Regions from separate parts of the Endozoicomonas sp. GU-1 genome, predicted to be linked through region 2. Evidence: riboswitches for the same ligand, from Rfam matches in the RefSeq annotation. Region 2 holds a riboswitch; the other holds the start of a gene.
The links. Region 2 has a riboswitch for thiamine pyrophosphate ahead of thiC (phosphomethylpyrimidine synthase ThiC). Riboswitches for the same ligand answer to the same signal wherever they lie in the genome.
Positions count from the first base shown of each region.

Region 1: it holds a riboswitch for thiamine pyrophosphate, as region 2 does, so the genes downstream of both, thiD (bifunctional hydroxymethylpyrimidine kinase/phosphomethylpyrimidine kinase) here and thiC (phosphomethylpyrimidine synthase ThiC) in region 2, are expected to answer to the same signal.

Region 1 covers NZ_CP114771.1:4,626,027-4,636,893, forward strand. Annotated here, with positions in the region: gene O3276_RS19105 (ribonuclease Z) at 1-869, shown strand, start outside; gene O3276_RS19110 (hypothetical protein) at 1,040-1,552, shown strand; gene O3276_RS19115 (hypothetical protein) at 1,549-1,770, shown strand; gene O3276_RS19120 (hypothetical protein) at 1,874-2,641, opposite strand; gene O3276_RS19125 (ABC transporter substrate-binding protein) at 2,784-3,767, opposite strand; gene O3276_RS19130 (ABC transporter permease) at 3,771-4,523, opposite strand; gene O3276_RS19135 (ABC transporter ATP-binding protein) at 4,527-5,309, opposite strand; gene thiD (bifunctional hydroxymethylpyrimidine kinase/phosphomethylpyrimidine kinase) at 5,325-6,143, opposite strand; TPP riboswitch at 6,287-6,387, opposite strand; gene O3276_RS19145 (SDR family NAD(P)-dependent oxidoreductase) at 6,441-7,220, opposite strand; gene O3276_RS19150 (DUF3833 domain-containing protein) at 7,248-7,826, opposite strand; gene O3276_RS19155 (SAM-dependent methyltransferase) at 7,823-9,055, opposite strand; gene O3276_RS19160 (DUF1365 domain-containing protein) at 9,052-9,999, opposite strand; gene O3276_RS19165 (NAD(P)/FAD-dependent oxidoreductase) at 10,002-10,867, opposite strand, start outside.
Region 2 covers NZ_CP114771.1:4,304,275-4,315,141, forward strand. Annotated here, with positions in the region: gene O3276_RS17745 (hypothetical protein) at 1-246, shown strand, start outside; gene O3276_RS17750 (YbaN family protein) at 278-706, shown strand; gene rbsK (ribokinase) at 825-1,796, shown strand; partial or broken gene tal (transaldolase) at 1,934-2,886, shown strand; gene O3276_RS17765 (hotdog fold thioesterase) at 2,962-3,375, opposite strand; gene O3276_RS17770 (YbgA family protein) at 3,409-4,437, opposite strand; gene O3276_RS17775 (GNAT family N-acetyltransferase) at 5,368-5,868, shown strand; gene O3276_RS17780 (phosphohydrolase) at 5,966-6,640, shown strand; TPP riboswitch at 6,681-6,794, shown strand; gene thiC (phosphomethylpyrimidine synthase ThiC) at 6,989-8,830, shown strand; gene O3276_RS17790 (pyridoxal phosphate-dependent aminotransferase) at 8,797-9,867, opposite strand; gene birA (bifunctional biotin--[acetyl-CoA-carboxylase] ligase/biotin operon repressor BirA) at 10,016-10,867, shown strand, end outside.

The sequences.
Region 1 (10,867 bases), 320 kb from region 2:
TGGACTGCGGTGAAGGTACGCAACATCAGCTGCTTCGCTGTCGCTATACCCTCAACAATCTTCAAACCATCTTTATTACTCATGTTCACGGCGATCACATGTATGGCCTGCCCGGGCTGATCACCTCTGCCAGCATGCAGGGTCGGCAGGCACCCCTGACCATCTGTGCGCCTGACGGCGTTCGGCAGTTTGTGGAGGCGGCATTACACTATGCCGATGTCCTGGAACTGCCATTCAGTATTGAGTTTATTCGCAGCGACCAGCCGACTTTTCACTATCAGGATACCCGGGTTGCTGTCACGGCTCACCAGCTCTCCCATCGTGTGCCAAGCTTTGCCTATCGTTTTGCGGAAAAAACACTCAGCACCCAGCTGAACATTCAGCAACTGACGACACTGGGCGTTCCCAGGGGAGAGCTATGGGGGCTTTTGCAACAAGGGCAGGCCATTACTCTGGAAGATGGCCGGACGATACTCCCTGAACAGGTTCTGCAACCACCACCCAACAGCCGGGTTGCCATTATTGCGGGTGATAACGATAAGCCGGAATTGCTTATCGATGCACTGCAAGGCAGCCATCTATTGGTTCACGAAGCCACACTCACCGAAGCCGCCCTGCAAAAAGCCGGACCAGTCTGGATGCACAGCTCAGCCCGAATGGTTGCTGAAGCAGCAGAGGCCAGCGGTGTTCCCAATTTGATTCTTACCCACTTCAGTGGCCGCTATCAGCGCTCTGCTGAGGCTGGAGCCAACAGTATCCATGCGTTAAAGGCAGAAGCTGAAATGTACTATTCAGGAAATACAGGCATGGCCCATGATTTCAGTACCTGGGTAGTGGATAGGGACGGTCGGCTGGTTGAAGCAGATTGAAATCTGGATTTTCATCCTGGTAAGAAGGTTTTTGAAAAGGAATACCTCCTCCATGGGTAGCGTTTATACCTTACCTATTTTTTCCTTTTCACTCTGAGGTCTGCGCTGATGAACCAAATAATTGTTTTGGGGTCAAATGGTCGTGTTTATAATCCAGACTGGGCTTTATTTTGAAACCATCACCCACCGCATTACCATCATTTTTCTCCCATTCAAACACTGCTGGCCGGGTTGATCCAGAAGCCGGTGCAAGCGGCATTTCTGACCATTCGACAGGTACATTCAGTGGTAAAGGCATCTCAAACCGTCCGCCTCATGGAGATACAGCCACCCCCTTAAATGAAGGCAAATGTATTGAAGATGCCTTTTGGGAAAAAAAACCATTACAGGGACGACAAATCACTTCTTCAGATGTGCTTGCAGCCTATGGCAACGATGAAACGTCGCTCCGGGGTGGCCTCTTCCTGCAAAAACTGTGCTTGCAGAAAATTCCACATGACAACAGAAAAGTGACCCCGGATGACGTTATTCAAGAATTCAACCGGGTGCCAGATCAAAATAATGAGTCCATGCTGGCAATAGAGCATTTCAAAGATGAGTTAGCCAGCGCCCATGCCGCCGAGGAAGCGCGGTTGAAAGTGGAATGTTATCTGAGGGGGGATGTGGGGAAAGGCTGCAGGTGACTAAGGATGAGGCGTTGGCAGCCATTGAATTTCTTCGCAAGGAAGAGTCGTTCCCATTGCCGTTAGCGCGCGTTAACAGTCAATTTAGCCTGAGGGACCTGGCGAGGCATGGCCAGCGTGCGGCTCCTGTTGCCGTTCAGAGAGATAACCCTTTCCGTATGCCCGGTAATGAAATAGAAAATGCTTCAGCCAATCAGCGTTACCGCAAGTCCGGCTGAAACCATTATTAAAAACAGGCGGACCGGGTTTTCCGGACAATCAGGCTCCGCCATTAAATTTGCTGACACCGTGTTGATTTTGAACACAGAGCTTATTCCTTACCTATTTTTTCTTTTTCACTTTAAGGTCTGCGCTGATGCCAAAGATATCCATCTCGACATGTTCTACCACCAGGGAGTCATTGCCAGAAGTGATAAGATGGCGGCCCGCACGATCAAGCTCTGAGGCCGTCGAATCGTGATTAAACTTCAGGTATTTACCACTCAGGGCAATAGCAACCCTGTCCACGCTATCGGGCATCGCACCCTCGGCTACGTTGAGAACGATCTTTGAGTCAGAATCAAGTCGGATTCTTCCCGTGGCCTTAATCAGGGGCTTATTATATTGATTTTGAAAAAAATTAAGTTTTGTTATGGTGATATAAGTGGTTCCTCCGGAGCCGTCAAAGTCAGCCACAACGGATCCCTGTTCAAACGATAACGTACCTTTATTCGTTACATTACCACTGCTGTTTATCACCCCAAGGGATGCGACCGCCCCCGTGTTATTGATAAAGTGCCCATCACTCCAGTAACTGCCTGCAGTCAGTGTTCCCTCATTGGTGGCGGTCAATGTACTTCCGGAAATATTCAGCCCCATAGCGACATTAACTGAGCCACCCGCTCTATTGGTAAAAGGGCCGTTGACATTCATATTGCCATTTATGTTGATTGAGCCAGCGTTATCGATGCCGACAGAATCATAATTTTCACTCACAGAGAGCATATTGTCTCGGACCATGACTTCTTCAGCCATCACCGGGGAAGCCAGGGCGGCTGCAAGCCCGGCCATGACAATGAATCTGAGTACTGGTTTTTTATACCTGTCCATGGGGCTTATATCCTTTTTCCGGAGTTAAACAACAGAGATTTCAATCCATTCGCTTTCTGTCGGCACGCTCAGGGAGGAATTTAAAAATGAGGTGGCTATCGCAAAAGCAGCCTTTACGATAGCCGGTGAAACCCATTCCGGATTAAAAATCCAGCATGTAGTCCTTGGTGTTGACCTGGGTTTTCAGCTCTCCAGTCGCTTGCAGATAGTCAGCAAATGCCTGATAACGGCCCGCATCCCTGGCAGCAGGTCGCAGATCAAAACGGGGAATGGTGTCAAACCAGGCGCGGCGGTTCAGTTCATTATCCAGCTTCTCCGGGCTGTAATCCCGGAAGATCTCCCAGGATTTTTCCGGGTTATTCACAATATATTGAGTGCCCAGTTCAATCGCCCTGAGAAAACGACGAATGGCGTCTTTATCGTGCTGCTTGCTGTTGGCGATAAAAATCAGTTCATCGTAAGGCGGGATATTGTTTTCCTCGTAATAGAACATACGGCCCTTACGCCCTTCAATCGCCAGCTGATTCAGTTCGAAGTTACGATACGCACCCATGATGGCATCCACCCGGCCGCTCATCAGGGAAGAGGAGAGGTTCCAGCCCACATTGACCAGTTTTACATCCCCGGCACCAAACCCGTAAGGTGCAAACAGCGTGTCCAGAATGGCATTCTCTATGCCGCCAATATTCAAACCAATGGTTTTACCCTTCATATCCTTCAGGGATTTGATCGGGCTGTCATCCAGAACCAGCAGGCCGTCCAGGGGGGTGGCCACCAGTGTTCCGGCCCAGGCAAGGGGAAGACCGTTGGCCACCCCGTGAATCATGCTGGGCTGATAGTAAACGGCAAGGTCCACCTTTTCCGCCGCCACCAGTTTGGGCGGAAGGTTGGGGTCTGCCGGTTCCTGAATAGTCACCGTCAGCCCCTGGTCTGCAAAGTAGCCATTCTGCCGGGCAATGATGATGGGGCCGTGATCCGGGTTGACAAACCATTCCAGCATCAGGGTCAGCTCTTTCAGCTCCCTGGCCGGTGCGGTGCTGGATACCTGACTGGCGCTGGCCTGCAGGCTGACGGACAGCAGCCACGCCATTGCCCATAAAAAAGTGTGTCGCATCAGTTTATTCATTTCTTATTCCTGGGAAGTCTCCGGTTGCCATGGAATGAGTCTGCGTAAAACACGGTCGGTGGTGTAGTAAAGGGTCACGGAACAGAAGGCCAGCACGGTGAGCGCAGCAAACATCTGGTCAGTCCAGAGTCGTGCATTGGCCTGAAGCATCAGGTAGCCAAGGCCAGCGCTGGAGCCAACCCACTCCCCGACAACGGCACCAATCGGTGCCACCACAACGGCTACCCGCAGCCCGGAAGCCAGGGCTGGCAGTGCCGCTGGCCAGCGAATATGCCGCAGAATGGCCAGCCGGTTGCCGCCCATGGTCTGGGCCATATCCAGCCAGCCCTGATGGGTATGGCGCAGTCCGTCATAACAACAGGTGGCCACGGGGAAAAAAATCACCAGAATGGTCATCACCACTTTCGACGTCAGGCCGTAACCAAACCAGAGCATCAATATCGGTGCGAGCGCAAAGACCGGAATGGCCTGGGTAATCAACAATGGCGGCAGGAGCCAGGGTCTTAACGCGGTAAAATAGACCAACACCAGCGCCAGAATAATGCCCAGCAGAACACCAAGTAACAGACCCAGCAGCATTTCACTGAGGGTAACCAGCGTGTGTTCCCACAGCAGGCTGGCATTTTCAACCATGCTGTTGGCCACTGCTAACGGACCGGGAAGGATGTAGGATGGCATCTCAAAGGCCATCACCAGGGTATGCCAGAGCACCAGCAGGCCAATAAGAACGACAAAGGGTTTGACGGAGTCTTTCATTATTTATGGCACTCCAGCCTGTTCATCAAACGACTCATGACGTAAACGATCCAGCAGTTTGGCCTGTAATCTCATCAGGTCATTATTTGCCAGTGAGCGGGGTGTCTTGCCCGGCGGCGTAATGGCATCCGTCAGTCGGGCCGGGTGCCCCCTCAGGTGATAAACCTCATGGCCAAGGCGCAGGGCTTCCAGGGGATCGTGGGTGATTAACAGCACCGTACGGTTCTGTAACAGCTCACAGGCCAGGTCCTGTAAATTGAGCCGGGTGATGGCATCCAGTGCGCCAAAAGGTTCGTCCATTAATACCAGTGGCCGGTTTTCCATCAGCGTCCTGGCCAGTGCTACCCGCTGGCGCTGACCACCGGACAGGTGCTGGGGAAGAACGTCGGCTTTTGCGCTCAGGCCTACCTTTTCCAGAATGGACATGGCCTGCTCCTGAACCTCGGCTGACAAGAGTGGACGACGGGTGAACACATCGGTCAGATTGCGACGCAGGCGTTGCCCCAGGGTGATATTGTCCAGTACCGAAAACCAGGGCAGCAGCAGGTCCTGCTGCGCCATCCAGGCGATTCGGTGATGAACCGAAAAGCCGTCCTGACTAACCACTTCCCCCGTTGTCTCGCCCGCAGGCAGACCGGCAATCAGACGCAGCAGACTGGTTTTGCCCACCCCGCTGCCGCCCAGAAGGCAGGTCCACTGGCCGCCTTTAAGGGTCAGGTTGAGATCGGTAAAAACACAGTGGTTGCCAAATCTCAGGCTGGCCTGGCGGATAATCACATCAAACATGCGTTGCGGTATTCTCTATGACCAGGTTCGGTAAAAGTGATGGACCGGGCCATGGCCAGAACCGATGTTCAGTTGGTCAGCATGGCCAATGGCACCGGCAATGTACTCCTTGGCAGAGCGGACGGCATCGATCAAAGGGTAATCCCTGGCCAGCAAGGCGGTGACAGCAGACGACAATGTACAGCCTGTCCCGTGGGTATTTCGGGTTGCCACCCAGGGAGACTGAAGTTGGTGCAGGGTGTTACCGTCATGGAACAGATCAACGGCCTGGTTATTGCCCTGGTCTGAGGTAAGGTGGCCGCCTTTGAGCAATACTGCACTGGCTCCCAGGGCCATCAACGGGTCAATCATGGCGACCATGGCTGCCAGTGACTCAGGTCGGGGGCAGTTCAGCAGCACCGCTGCTTCCGGCAGGTTGGGAGTAATCAGGGTGGCTTTGGGAATCAGTTTGCGACGCAGGTTATCGATGGCGGCTTCCTGAAGCAGAACATCACCGCTGGTGGCCACCATCACCGGGTCAACCACCAGGTATTTCGGCTGGTAATCACTGACCGCGCGGGCAACCGCATCAATCACTTCAGGCTGGCTCAGCATACCCACCTTGGCGGCAGAAATGTTCAGGTCGGAAAAGACCGAGTCCAGCTGCTCCCGGACAAAGGCGGGTGAGACATCAAAAATACCCTGAACACCCACCGTGTTCTGTGCGGTCAGCGCAGTGATCACACTGCAGCCATAGGCACCAAGGGCCGAGAAGGTTTTCAGGTCTGCCTGAATGCCGGCACCACCGCCACTGTCAGAGCCGGCAATGGTCAATGCGATGGGTGTAGAAGACATAAGCTCGCGCCGCTCCACAAGAGAAACTCCATATCATTAGGACTGGCGGGAACAACGGGCGGGGTGTTGCGGTTCCTGTCGAGGCAATAAACTGCATTGATTAACAGGCATGCACGATGGTCAGTACATCAGGGGTTTAGCAGCTCTCAGACCCGTCGGTTTCCTACGCCAGCATTATCTGGTTCAGGTTCAATGGGTGTATCTCAGTTCTGCCATTACTGGCAGAACACCCCAACCAACACTGGCGGAGTCTATGGGGTTTGCCACAGGCTGTCCAGCGATTGAGTGAATTGGTGCTTATCCGGTCTTACGGACCAACCAGAAATACAGCGAGTAGGGCAGGTGACGCAGAAGCGCCATGATGGCGGCAAACATGCGCGGGAAGCGAATCTCGAACTGCCGCCCCTTCATCCCCTGGACGATGACCTCCGCCGCTTTATCCACCTCCATCAGAAAAGGCATGGGGAACCGGTTCTTGCTGGTCAATGGTGTTTTGACAAAACCCGGGTTGATTATTTTGATATCAATACCCTTTCGCCAGAGCTCCGAGTTCAGGGATTCCGCCATATTGATTAACGCCGCCTTGCTGGCACCATAGCCAGCTGCTTTGGGCAGGCCTCGATAGCCTGCCAGCGACGCATTAATGGCAATCACCCCTTTACCCTGTTCTTTCATGGCAGCGATCAGTGGCTCAAGGCAGTGGCAGACACCCATCAGATTCAGTTCCATCTGTTGGCGCACCACATTGCTGGTAAATTCTGCTGCGGGCGAAGCGATATAGGTACCGGCATTCAAAATCGCCTGGTCAATGGCACCATGATTGGCAATGATGTTGTTGACCGCCTCATTCACGGCCGTTTGATCCGTCACATCCAGCGGATAGGGAACGATCCTGCCTGGCAGTGCATCTGATTGCCTGGCCAGCGCTGCCAGCCGTTCCTCATTTCGGGCACTGGCCGCTACGGTCACTCCTTCCCGGGCCAGGGCAATGGCAACGGCTTCGCCAATGCCCTGGCTGGCTCCGGTGATCCAGACCACCGGAGCATCAGAAGGCGCTATATCCTGAGTAGAGTTCATATCTGCTGCCTTTAAGTAGTTAACTACTTATGGTTCTTCTTCTGGCCCGGGTTTTTCAAAGGCGACCGTCAACGTACCCAGCTTGATCCCCCATTTGCTCATGGTGGCGACATTCAGTAGTACGCCATCTTCCTGCAGGAACATCCAGTCATCAAAGGTCACCACCCACTCCCGGCCACGGATGGGCAGACGCATCTGGTACTTGAAGTTAAAGGCATTGCCGGCACTGCGGCCAATGGCCTGGCCAACGATATCTCCGGCGGTGCCCAGGTACTGTCCGTCACCCATAATGTTGACCTTCCAGATACGGGTTGACTCGTTACCATCGGAATAGATGAAGCGTTCATCCAGAGTCAGTACACCGTCTTTGACGTCTCCGGTCATCAACACCTTGAACCGCTGTTGAACATTGCCAAACCGGTCCTGAAACATGCCCCAGGCAACGGTTTCCCCGGCAAAGTAGTGTTCAATTTTCAGACTTGGTTCACTAGCTGCATAATCTTCAATATTCATGGCTGAGCACCCCGTCAGCATAAACAGTAGGGTCAGGAGCCAGGCTCGTCCCGACGTCCAATCTTTTATTGTTGTTAACGCGACTCGCATCATGCGGCCTCCCCTGACACAGGTTTGGTGAGTTTGTAGAGGCAAACATCAATACTCCTGAATTGGAAACCGGTCGTGCAGTAATCCAGGTAAAACTGCCACAGGCGTTTAAAGCGCTGATCAAATCCGAGCTGTTCAATGGCAGGCCAGGCCGAAAGAAAAAGCCGTTTCCATTCATCCAGCGTTCTTGCATAGTCGAGACCGAAAGAGAGGGTATTGGTTATGGCCAAACCGGCCTTTTTGGCCTGATCTTTCATTACCCTGTCACTGGGCAACATGCCGCCCGGGAAGATGTAGCGCTGAATAAAGTCAACACCGCGGCGATACTCCTCGAAACGGTCGTCGTCAATCAGAATGGCCTGGATAACAGCGGAACCTCCGGGTTTCAGGCTGCGGTACAGTTTTTCAAAATAGACCGGCCAGTGCTCTTCGCCCACGGCCTCAATCATTTCGATGGAAACGATACGGTCATACTGCTCATGGATATCCCGGTAATCCGTAAGACTGAACTGATGGGACTGGTTGTCCGACATCTGTTGCGCATAGGCCAGCTGTTCCTGCGACAGTGTTATCCCTTGGTATGCGCCCTGGTGCCGCTGATTCAGTGCCCGGGCAAAGCCGCCCCAGCCGCAGCCTACCTCAAGCACGGAATGCCCCGGACGAAGCTCAAGCCAGTCAATAATGGTGTTGTACTTATTGCCCTGTGCGGTTTCCAGATCCTCATGCTCATCAAAATAGAGGGCACTTGAATAGGTCATGGTCGGGTCAAGCCATAGCTGGTAAAAGTCGTTGCCCAGGTCATAATGCGCGGCAATATTGCGACGGCTGCCGGAGCGGCTGTTGCGGCGTATTTTGTGCAACACCCGGTTAAACAGATTGCTGAACCAGTTGGCTGTCATCACCTCCTGCAGATTGTCTTCATTGGCCATGGCCCAGTCGGTCAGCGCTTTCAGGTCCGGAGAGCTCCAGTCGCCATTAATAAACGACTCAGACCAGCCCAGTAATCCCTGGCTGCCTTGCTGGAATAATCCCACCGGACTATGGATCTGCAGACAGGGGATGGGGGTGCCTGACCGGAACTGCCCCACCATCACACTTTCGTTGCCATCAATGCGCAGCTCAATTCTGCTCACCCCCGCCTTGACCAATCGCTTTTCCAGCCAGGAGAGTACATTTCTCAGCGCAGGAAACCAGGGTTTGCTGGTGATCTCCGTGGAGCTGGTCGAGTTCATATTTTCTTTCCCCTGTTCGCTGTGTTGTTCTGTGAAAAATATTTTGCTTTCTCACCGTTCATCGCGGCGTAGGATGCAAAATTTTTTTCTTTTGCTTTTGGCGTTTCTGCACGGGTATGGCTGAAAAAGAAATATCTTGGCGTGTGTGAGTAAATCGATATGCCCTTTAGCCAGAGCCGCAAGGCTTCCCAATGGATGGCCGCCATGACTTTCACGGTTTGCAGTGGCAGCAGCATGGTCTGTTTTACGATAAAACGATCGGTGATGGTTTTGCGCAGCCCTTTGAACACGGCAGTGAACAGCTTGCCGCTGGCATCGTTCAGGTTAATGGCAAGAGTAACCTTCTCTTTGGGGGGCTGGATCCGGAAATGGTAATAGCAGTCCATGGGAAAGAAAGGGGAAACATGCAGAGCTTTATCGGCCTGTTGTTGAATGGTTGGTTGAACAATCTGCCTGCTATGCTCTATCAGTCGTTTATCGTCCGGCTGATCTTCAGGCTGCTCTCCAGACTGTTCTCCAGACTCGACGGCCGCCACATAGGAGTGCCTTTCGCCAAAGGTATTGCTGACTTCATAGACGATGGCGGTCAGCTGTTGATCCCGATAGCAAAAGTATACCGCCAAAGGGTTGAAGGTGTAGCCAAACATCCGTGGATAACAAAGTAAGCTGACGTTATCCGGTGTCTCAATATTATAGTCGTGAAGCAACCGGTTGATCTGTTCCCGCAACGGTGTCTCTGAGCCATCACCATGATCACGGGGGTAGAAAGACACAACATTAAACCGGTTAAGGGAAAACAGGGAGAGCTGCTTATCCAACGCCTCAATGGTATCCAGATCCAGCAACCAGGAAGCCACCTGATAAGAAAACCGATGTTTCTTCGGTTTGAACCGGTGGTGCATCAGCTCGCCAACATAAATAGAAGAACCTGAGGAAGACTCCATTCTCAAGATTCCTGCTGCCGAGGCTCAGAGGATTCAAGTTGCGTGCTGTCAACACCCGGGTCAAAAAAGCTGCGGCCAAACAGATCCGGACGATGGAGCCGGTCATTTTCCCCTTTGACCTTCCAGGGGCGGCGAATGCCTCCAAGGCTCTCCGCGACAGCCAGGCCGGACTGTAGCCCATCTTCATGGAAACCATAGCCCATCCATGCACCACAATACCAGGTACGGTTTCTGCCCTGGAGTTTCCAGATTTTCTCCTGGGCTTCGATCGCGGCGCGATCAAACACGGGGTGGTCATACAGGTAGCAACCATGAATCAGATCGGTGGCCGGCTCCTGCTGGGGATTCAGCGTGACAAACAGTGGCGGACCGTCGAGATGCTGCAGATTATTCATCCAGTAGGTAACCGCTGGCCCCTGCTCATTGCCGGGGTCTGATGTATGTGAACCCAGATAGTTCCAGCTGGCCCAGGCCTTTTTGTTGTCAGGCATCAGTCGTTCATCGCTGTGCAGCAGAGCCTTGTTCCGTTGAAACGTAAAAGCGCCCAGCAAATGCTGTTCAAACTCGTCTGGCTCAGAAAGCAGGCTAAGCGTGGTGTCAGCATGGCAGGTCATGACAACATGGTCAAAATGCCAGTCTTTACCCTGGAAATCGGTCAATTGAACCCGGTCAGGGAACCGTTTTATTTTGCGGATACAGCGATTGGTGAGCGCCGATGTACCCAGCTCATCAATAATCCGCTGAACATACTCCCGACTGCCTCCTTTCACGGTTTGCCACTGAGGGCGATCCGACAGTTGCAGCAGACCATGGTTTGAGCAGAAGCGCAGAAAAGCCAAAGCCGGGTAGTCCAGTATTTTGTCCGCCG
Region 2 (10,867 bases):
CAGCGGAACGGCAAGCGATCCCTGAGCTATGAGTTCTGTATTCCTGCCCATGTGAATACCGCACGGCAGGTGATGTACATTGACCCAACCGCAATTGTCTACAAAGAATCCCCCGGACGTTTACAGTGTAATGAGGAGCAGTATCTGGTAGTGGGTAATACTCATCAGCCCAATTATCTGGTGACCCTGAAAAAACTGGCTGAATTGATCTACGTTACCCAGATTCAAGAGACATTTTTTGAATAAAGCATAACCGCAGAATCCACTTTCGATAACCATGAACTCAAGAGATAAAACCTCGCCCCCCCATTCCCCCGGTATTCTAATCCGTAACCCGGTACTCCGGTACGCCTTTAAAGCCTGCGCCCTGCTCTGTATTGCACTGGGTTGTATCGGCATTTTCCTGCCACTACTACCCACCACCCCCTTTCTATTATTAGCCGCTTTTTTCAGCCTGCGTTCATCTCCAACCATTCACACCCGACTCTTGAACCACCCAACACTTGGCCCCCCACTACGCCAATATCTTAATCAACGCAGCATTTCCACCAGAGTATATATCCGCGCAGTCATTTTCCTCTGGCTAACCATAAGCCTCTCCATTTGGCTACTCACCCTGCCATGGCTCAAATACCTGCTACTAACCATAGCCATCACCGTAACGCTATACCTGACAAAATTAAAAAGAAGGAAAACACACCCCTGAAAACCCGTCTTAAAATCAACTGCCCACTGCCCACTCAATTCCAACAAAACCCCCAACCCAAAACAACATTTGCATTACACTTGATTAAGTTGTCAGCCTGATTTTCACCGGTGGTGATATGAGTAAGCAGATTCTCGTGCTAGGCAGTATTAATGTTGACCATGTTCTGAGGGTTGATTGTTTTCCCAAACCAGGCCAGACCATCACCGCTTCATCTTACGACATTATGGCAGGAGGCAAAGGCGCTAATCAGGCAGTAGCCTGTGCCCGCCTTGGTGGCAATACATTTATGATGGCAGCGATCGGGCAGGATGATCCGGGGCGGGAAATAGTACAGCAGCTGAGTGATGAAGGTATTGATACATCGGCAATTACTGAAATAGTGGATGCCCAAACAGGGGTGGCCCTGATGTTCGTGAATGCCAAAGGTGAAAATATGGTTGGCATTTCTGCTGGCGCTAATGGCTGCCTGAGTGAAGAGTATATTGAGCAGAAACATAGTTTGATCGCTGGTGCAGATTATCTGCTCTTGCAGCAGGGGATTCCTGAATCTGTCATGCGACAGGCTGCTCATATTGCCAGGGGAAGCCATACTAAAGTTGCCTTGAGCCCCGCATCTGTCAAACCGTGTTCCGGGGATGACTTACTGACTGTGGATTTGATTACGCCTGATCAGACGGAGGCAGACATTCTTACCGGTATTAAAGTACTCGATGAAGCATCGGCAACCCAGGCTGCTACTCTATTGCATGAGAAAGGTATTACTGACGTGGTGATCACCATGGGTCAGTATGGGGCCTATGCATCATCCATGACTTCAGGTCATCCTGAAGGGCTGATGGTTCCCGGGTTCCCGGTTAAGGCCGTTGATACAACGGCGGCTGGCGATACATTCAACGGTGCATTGCTGGTGGCCCTGGCGGAAGGAAAATCGCTTGAGGAAGCGACTTTTTTTGCCAATGCCAGTGCCGGCCTTTCGGTCATGAGTGCTGGTTCTCAGTCGTCTATTCCCTATCGTTTTCAGGTTGAGGAATTTATTCAGTGCGATCAGGAAATTGCCGATGCTGCGGCAACCCCGGATACCTCATGATGCTGGTATTTCTTTGATATGAAAGGTGAATACGGATACCCTCGTTGATTAAAGACGAAAACATTGATGGTAAATTTTTAAAGTGCTTATCAGGCTCCATGCACCCAGCTGTTTGCTTGGCTGGAAGAAGGTACAGTATGCAAAATCAGCTCGACCAATTAAAAAAAATGACCAAGGTTGTGGCCGATACCGGTGATATCGAAGCCATCCGTCGCTACCAGCCGGTTGATGCGACGACCAATCCTTCACTGATTTTAAAAGCCGCGCAGCTACCGGCGTATAAAAAGCTGGTTGATGAAGCCATTGCCTTTGGGCGCAATCATTCTACAGAAAAAGCGGTCAGTGCCCGTTATGCCTGTGACTGGTTGACGGTCGGTATTGGCAAAGAGATTCAGCAGGTAGTGCCGGGCTTTGTGTCAACGGAAGTGGATGCACGACTGTCGTTTAATACGGGCGCGACGATTCAAAAGGCCAGGCAGCTGATTGATCTCTATAAAGAGCAGGGCGCTGATAGTGAGCGGGTGCTGATCAAAATAGCGTCTACCTGGGAAGGTATCAAAGCGGCGGAGGTTCTGGAAAAAGAAGGTGTTCGTTGTAATCTGACCTTGCTGTTCAGTTTTGCCCAGGCCCAGGCCTGTGCCGAAGCCGGTGCTTATTTGATTTCCCCGTTTGTTGGCCGGATTCTCGACTGGTACAAAAAGCAGAAGGCCGGGATTTTACTGCTTCACAAGACCCCGGCGTGCAGTCGGTCACCCGTATCTACAACTACTTCAAACAACATGGCTACAACACCGTGGTGATGGGAGCCAGTTTCCGAAATACCGGTGAGATTACTCAGTTAGCCGGTTGTGATTGCCTGACGATTGGTCCTGACCTTCTCGTTCAGCTGGAATCATCCGGGCAACTGCTTGAACAAAAGTTGTTTGCCGACTCACCAGTGTGTCGTGATGAAAAAGTGGTTCTGGATGAGGCTGCATTTCGCTGGGCGATGAACGACGATGCCATGGCAACGGAAAAGCTGGCTGAGGGTATCAGAAAGTTTGCTGAAGATCAGATTAAGCTGGAAAAGCAAATGCTTGATGCAATTTAGCCCTGATACACATAAACAAGAGCCTTCCCAAGGGCCCCTGGGAATGGCTATTGGTGATCAAAATACGACAGAAGGTTACATTTTCTTGGTTGCCATGGTAATACGGGATATGCAGGTGGGCCTGCCCTGGTCATCCTCAATCTTGATCTCCCACACCTGGGTACTGCGGCCGATATGAATGGGGCGGGTTGTGCCGGTCACTTTTCCGGACGTGGCTGAGCGAAGATGATTGGCGTTGATTTCCAGGCCAACACAGTAGGCTCCGTCTTCACAGCACAGGTTGGCGGCAATGCTGCCCAGTGTTTCAGCGAGAACCACCGAAGCACCACCATGCAGCAGTCCCATGGGCTGAATGGTTCTGCGGTCAACTGGCATGGTGCCCTGGAGAAAGTCGTCTCCTACTTCGGTGATCTCAATACCCAAATGGTCACACATGTTTTCCTTGAATGCCGCGGTTTCAGTACTGTAAGGCCTTTTCCAGATGGACATCTTTTTTCCTTTTCTCTTTTTTGGCACTGATTATCAGATCCGGTTGCGCAAGCCCAGCTGATCCGGGTGAGGCGTCAGGTAGGTTTGTCGTTGAACATATACACTACCATGATTGTCTATGAAATGCCGTAGCATGGTCATGGGGGCAATAAGGGGGATCATTTCCTGACGGTACTCTTCAATCAACGTCAGCAGTTGCTTTCTCTCTTTGCCATCGACGCTCTTTTTCACATATCCGAGGATATGCATCATGGCATTGGTGTGAGATTTTCGATTGGCCCGTCGTTTCAGGGCGCTCATAAAGTTGCGCAGGTACTCCTCCAGCAGTTCATGCAGATTCGCTTTGCTGCCTTTGGCCACGATTTGGCCCAGTAACTCATACCCCTGAGGATAATGGGCCATGATCATGTACTTGTGAGTAGAGTGAAAGTCGACCAGGGCGGCATAAGATGGCCCTGCCATCACGGTTTTCTGCCAACGGTCATAGGCGTAAACCCGGGTGAAAAAATTTTCACAGAGTATCGGGTCGTGCAGCCTGCCTTCTTCTTCTATTGGCAGCAGCGGGTTGCTCTCCATAAATGCCCTGGCATAGGCCCCCGGTGCACTTTCGCCCAGCGGGTGGCCATTGTCATGGTACACCTTGACCCTTGCCATGCCGCAGCTGGGGGACTTCTGCATCAGAATATAGCCGCAAATGTGTGATAGCTGATCAGACATATCATGACCATACTGCGTCAGGGCATTCGTTACATCCAGGCTGGCATTTTCCGTGCCGACTACCCGGATTTGCAACTGCTTATCGGGCGCAGACGATGAACTTTGGCCGGTAGTTTGTGATGCTTCAGCCAGTTGGCCGACCAGTCGGATGGGCTCTCTGGGGGTTCCCAGCCCGATAGCCATCTCAGGACAGACCGGCTCAAAGTGGAAGAATTTATCCAGCGTGTTGACACAAAAAGACGAGCGTTTGTGCCCACCGTTATAGCGCACTTTATGGCCCAAAAGGCAGGAGCTGATGCCCAGTGTGATCTGTTTTTCAGGCTCAGGTATGGAAACGATAGCCACTTGTTATTCTCCACTTTACAATCGAAATACACGCCCTGGTTAATATCGCCAGTTACTGGCAGTTCCTTTGCCTGTCAGCGGTTGAAAACAGGTATAACTCTACATTGCTGTTAAGGCAAGAGTGATGTGCCTATAAGTCTCTCCATCATCTAACTGCCTGTGCAGTAAGGCTTTTTTAATGGATTGCAGTGTCTCATTGGCGAGTCGGTTTTGCCGGTATACAGCACAGATTTTTCCTGCATAAGACGACACTATTATCACAGTCGTACAGGAATTAACCCGACCCGGATCATTCCGAAAGCCCTGTCCCGGACTTGCAAAACATTACCAGCAGGATATTAACGGTATTGGAATGCCTGATTTGAGGTGGGCATAAGTAGTTAACCAAATGAAATCATATATTTCTGACTAAGTTGTCAGTCACTCTGCGGCGTTGCAACTCCGGTCACATAGCTACGGCTATGCTCCCTACGTTGCGCCTTGCATAGCAACTGCCCACTTAGCCAGAAATATACGATTCCATTTGGCCAACTACTTAGGCTGCTTTCGATAGCGGAGGCATGGAGCCCGGATTTAGCCATCCGTTTCCGGTTTATAGAATCAGGGAACTTTTGACAATCTGCGCACACTAATATAGGGAAAGAAGTTGCACAGCCTGTGAAATCAACATCTGCTGGTAAAAGGTTGCAGTTTCAGGCTCTCTTCGCTATTGCCTGATCATCAGGTGATCTGGGTTCAGGTTTTGCCTGATGATCTACTGGCGTTCTCTGGTCTGATGAAGGCAGTTGCTTTTCTTGATATTTAGTATCAATAAATCAGTCAGTTGCATTCATCGGGTCATCTGATTAGTGAGAACTTTCAGATCATCTGACTGTCCAAATGGCGGAGTAATTATTTTGTTGGAGCAAAGTTTCTGGAGACTATTTTACCGTGCTGATTGTTACTGATACGCCCCGTCTGATACTTCGTACCTGGCAGTTACAGGATGTCGATGCGTACTCTGCCTTACTGGGCGAAACACCTGCCGGTGCCTCAGATGCCATGGCCACAGAGCCCGGAAGCCTTGCAGAAACCGAGTTGTGGCGCTACCAGGCGGAACTGGATAAATGGGGGTGGTCGCGCTGGGCGGTGGTATTCAAAGAGAATAACCAGCTGATTGGCTATTGTGGCTTTTCTCCCTATGGCAAGCATATTGAGATGAGCTGGCGCTTTTTACCCGCTTACCGCGGACAGGGGCTGGTGCTGGAAGCTGTTGAGGCAGTGACTCAGTTCGGGTTTAACCAACTGGGTATGGAAGAGATTATTTCTTATACAACCCCCACTAATGAGTTTGCCCAGGGCGTTATGCAACAACTGGGGATGACACTTGATCGCTTTGAGGGGTGGAGTACTTGTACGGTTGCCCGTTACCGCATACAGTCACCGATATAAATCATGTGCTGAAAATATTCCGCAGCCACAGTACAATCACCATAAATAATTTCATTCTTTTAAATTTATCCCTCCACTTACAGTCTTTTTTGAACTCATGAGCAATAGCAGCAGTGACATCCTGAGTAGCTGGGAGCAGAAAATTATCGCCTGGCTACAATCCATGCACCACGACCATGATGACCACTCCCATGACTTTTCCCATTTTCAGCGGGTCTGGAAAACGGCGCAGCAGATCATAGATCTGGAGCAGGTGTCTGTGAATCCACTGGTGGTTCTCGCTGCCTGCTACTTTCACGATATTGTGGTGTTGCCAAAAGATCATCCTGAGAGGTCCAGGGCCTCTTCGCTGGCTGCCCTAAAGACCAGAACCTGCCTTGAGGATATGGGGTTTCCTGCTGAGTTGATTGATAACGTTTGTCACTCGGTGGCCAGTCACAGCTATTCTGCGGGCATTGCGCCCGAGACCATGGAAGCCAAAGTGGTTCAGGATGCGGATCGGATGGAGGCTCTGGGAGCTATCGGGCTGGCCCGGGTTTTTTATACATCGGGCCTGCTGCGGCGAAAAATGTTCGACCCCGAAGACCCATTGGCAGAGCACCGGGCCCTTGATGATCGCGAATACGCGCTGGATCATTTCCAGGTGAAGTTGCTGAAGCTGTCTGACACCATGCAGACGTCCGCCGGACGCAGAATGGCAGAGCGGAATTCTGAATACCTCAGGGAATATATGGGCAAGTTGCTTAAAGAGCTGGAGGGGGATTATTCCTGACCCGGTACTACTTTTTCAGTTGGGGCACCTTTATAATCTTCCTATCTTGTCGGAGTGCGAAAGCTGAGATCGCTGCATTTTATCGGATATGTGCAGCAAATTCGTTGAACCTGCTCAGGGTAATACCTGCGAAGGGAACAAGAGAAGAGAGTATCGGGTTGCTATCTGGTGGCTGGCTGATCACGCTTTTGGCCAACCATGCCTTGAATGTCTGAAAGCATTGTTTTGCTTTAAATCATGCAGCTTCTTGCTAACCTTGATGAGTCAAGTTAGCCAAAACCGTCTATTCCTTTTCTCTGGCCTGAGACACCGGCAAGCCATACCAATAACAATAGATAAGGAATATTCATGGCCGGTAACTCTCAACTTCAGGGTATTCAGATGCGTGCTCCAATTGCTGACAGTCAGTCACTTCTGGCAGAAGCCTGTCGTCCATTTCCTGCCTCACGGAAAATTTACCTTCCCGGCAGCCGCCATGATATTCGTGTGGGCCTGCGGGAAATAACTATTGGGCAGAGACGCGGGGAGTACAGTCAGTTATCCACTGAATCTGCCGTTCGGGTGTACGACACATCCGGTCCTTATACTGATCCGGAATACTGCCTGGATCTGCTTAAGGGTCTGCCGCCTATCCGTTCAGAATGGATACGGGCACGAGAAGACTCCGAAGAGTTGAGTGCCCAGTCTTCGACCTATGCATTGCGACGAAAACAGGATATTCAGGTTGAGCCGGTGCGCTTTCAGTCATCTGCCCCTGTCCGATGTGCCCTGTCTGGAAGAAATGTGACTCAGCTCCACTATGCCAGACAGGGAATAATCACACCGGAGATGGAATATATCGCCATCAGGGAAAACATGGGAAGGCCTGAAGCAAAGATAACCCCCGAATTTGTTCGTCAAGAGGTGGCATCCGGTCGTGCGGTGATACCCGCGAATATTAACCATCCCGAAGCAGAGCCCATGATTATCGGCCGTAACTTTCTGGTGAAGGTTAATGCCAATATTGGTAATTCACCGGTGACGTCTACCATAGAGGAAGAAGTTGAAAAACTGCTCTGGGCAACCCGCTGGGGGGCCGATACAGTGATGGATCTTTCCACCGGTAAACATATCCATGAAACCCGGGAGTGGATTATCAGAAACTCACCGGTACCCATTGGCACCGTGCCTATTTATCAAACGCTGGAGAAAGTAAACGGCAAGGTAGCGGATCTTAACTGGGAGGTGATGAAAGACACCTTGATTGAGCAGGCAGAGCAGGGGGTAGATTATTTCACCATTCATGCCGGAACGTTGAGAGACCATGTGAAACTGACCACTGATCGGGTGACCGGTATTGTTTCCAGGGGTGGTGGGATTCTCGGGCAGTGGTGTGAAATGCATGACAGCGAAAACTTCCTCTATGACCACTTTGATGAGATCTGCGAGATATGCAAGGCATACGACATTACCCTTTCATTAGGGGATGGGCTGCGCCCGGGATCGGTGGCTGATGCCAACGATGCAGCACAGTTTGCTGAACTGAAAACGTTGGGTGAACTGACAAAGAAAGCCTGGGCACATGATGTGCAGGTGATGATTGAAGGGCCCGGGCATATACCGATGCACCTGATTCAGGAAAATATGGATAAACAGCTGGAGTATTGCCACGAGGCACCCTTTTACACACTGGGTCCTCTGACGACGGATATCGCCCCTGGCTATGACCATATTACTTCCGGGATCGGTGCCGCAATGATTGGCTGGTTTGGTTGTGCAATGCTCTGCTATGTGACACCAAAAGAGCACCTTGGCCTGCCCAACCGTGAGGATGTGAAACAGGGGTTGATCGCCTACAAAATTGCTGCCCATGCGGCAGATGTCGCCAAAGGTCATCCGGGGGCACAACTAAGGGATGATGCGCTGTCCCGTGCCCGTTTTGAGTTCCGCTGGGAGGACCAGTTTAACCTGGCCCTGGATCCGGATACCGCAAAAGCCTACCACGACGAAACCCTCCCCCAGGACAGCGCCAAGGATGCGGGTTTCTGTTCCATGTGCGGACCAAACTTCTGCCCAATGCGCATGACGCACGATGTGCGGGAGTTGGAAGAGCCTTCAGCCAATAAAGAGCCCTTAGCCAATAAAGAGCCCTTAGCCAGTAAAGCGCCCATAGCCAGTCAAGCGGCTCCCGCAATGGAAAGCCCCTCCTGAATCCTCTCGATCAGCTGCCGGGTCTGGGCAATATCACCCAGTGTTATTCTCAGACCCTTTCGCCCGGTCTGGTCAGACTTGGGGCGAACAAGGATACCATGTTGGCGCAGGTGCAACTCAATGACCTCAGGATTATCCGGAAATGCCCAGATGAAATTGGCCGCACTGGGCCAATAGGGAATGGCCTGTTGATCAAGGAACTGCTCAAACAAGGGCTTGGATGCCTCCATAACTTCCCTGACGTACTGACGGGTATACTCCGGATGGTCCAGGGCGGCATTGATGGCCACGGCAGCAAACTGGTTAACATCATAAGGGCCACGGATATTCAGCAGCGCCCGGATGTTGTCAGGGTGGCTGATCACGTAGCCCAGGCGAATGGAAGGCAGGCCCCAGGTTTTAGAGAAGGTGCGTGTGACCAGAATATTCGGGTATGCCATAACCGCATCCGCCACGGTGGCCTGAGAGTATTCAAAGTAGCATTCATCAACCAGCAGGGCGGTATTGGGTGCGGACCTGGCAATGGTCAGAATGTCTTCACGCTGGATTTGCGTGCCGCTGGGGTTGTTCGGGTTGGCAATGACAATCAGCCGGGTTTTTGCGGTGATGGCGTCCAATACTGCGTTAACCGGAAAGCCGGATTGCCGCGTATAGTCTGGCTCAACAATGTTCAGCTTTTCAATATTGGCGCACTGGTGGTACATCGCAAAGGTCGGGCCGGGGATGATGATGTCATCACCTTCTGTGCAAGCCGCACGGATAATAATATCAATGCCCTGGTCAGAGCCATTAGTGATCATGACCTGGGGTTCATCGACGCCTGCATAGTCAGCGATTTTCCGGGTCAGGTCGCCATAGGATGGGTACACCTGCAGACGATCATCATTGATAAAGTCAATCAGTGCCTTTTTAACATGCTCACTGACGGGCAGCGTTCTCTCATTAAAGTCCAACAGCAGATTGTGATGAGGGTCTCTGCCTTCAAGTGGCGGAGAATAGGCACTCATCCGGGTGATGTGGGACTTGAAAATGCTCATCGGCGGTTTCCCTGATCCATCTGTTTTTGTTGGAGAAGGTGCAGTATAGAGCAGAGTTCCCGGGAGAAGCTATCAGGCATTGGGTCCGCTTAATGCTCTGGCCTGATATAATGTTCAGTTTCCTGACAGGTATGTGGATTTCCTATAAATGGAAAAGGTATTAGAACTTCTGGCTGATGGCGGTTTCCACTCCGGTGAGGCGCTGGGCAAGGCGTTGGGGATCAGTCGCGCTGCGATCTGGAAAAAGCTGAAAATGCTGGAAACGCTCGGCCTGCAAATTGATTCAGTCAAAGGCCGGGGATACAGGCTGCACCCGGGAGTTGAGTTGCTGGATAGTGAACGTATTCTCAATGCTCTGGCCCCATCCGTCAGAAAGTCGGTGGTTGTCCACACCTGTTTGAAAACAGCGTCTACCAATGATCTGGTCAGAGAGATTCCTGTTGCCAGCCCGTTAATAAAAGGGGTGTGTCTGGCAGAATATCAGACCAGCGGTCGTGGTCGGCGGGGCAGAGCCTGGGATAACCCCTTTGGTTCGACTATCAGCATGTCTGTACGTTGGTTTTACAGTGCTGGTATGGCATCCCTCGAAGGGCTGAGCCTGGCGGTCGGTCTGGCTGTACTGAAAGCACTTGAACGCAGCGGTGGCGGTGATCTCAAACTGAAGTGGCCTAATGATCTGCTGTGGAACTCCCCCGACGGTTTTCGCAAGCTGAGTGGCATCCTGCTGGAAGTGCACGGAGACCCCACCGGAGACTGCGAGGTGATCATCGGTATTGGCGTCAATATTGCCCTGAGCCAGCAACAGATCAACAGTATCAGCCAGCCCGCAGTGGATATGCAGCGGGTGTGTGGTACCACAATGAGCCGAAACCAGGTAGCCAGTGAGTTGATCAACGAGTTGTGCCGTACCCTGGATTTTTTCAGTCAGCAGGGCTTCAGCCATTTCCAAGACCAGTGGGAGCGCTATGATGCTTTTGCCGGGCAGGAGGTTGTTCTGGAC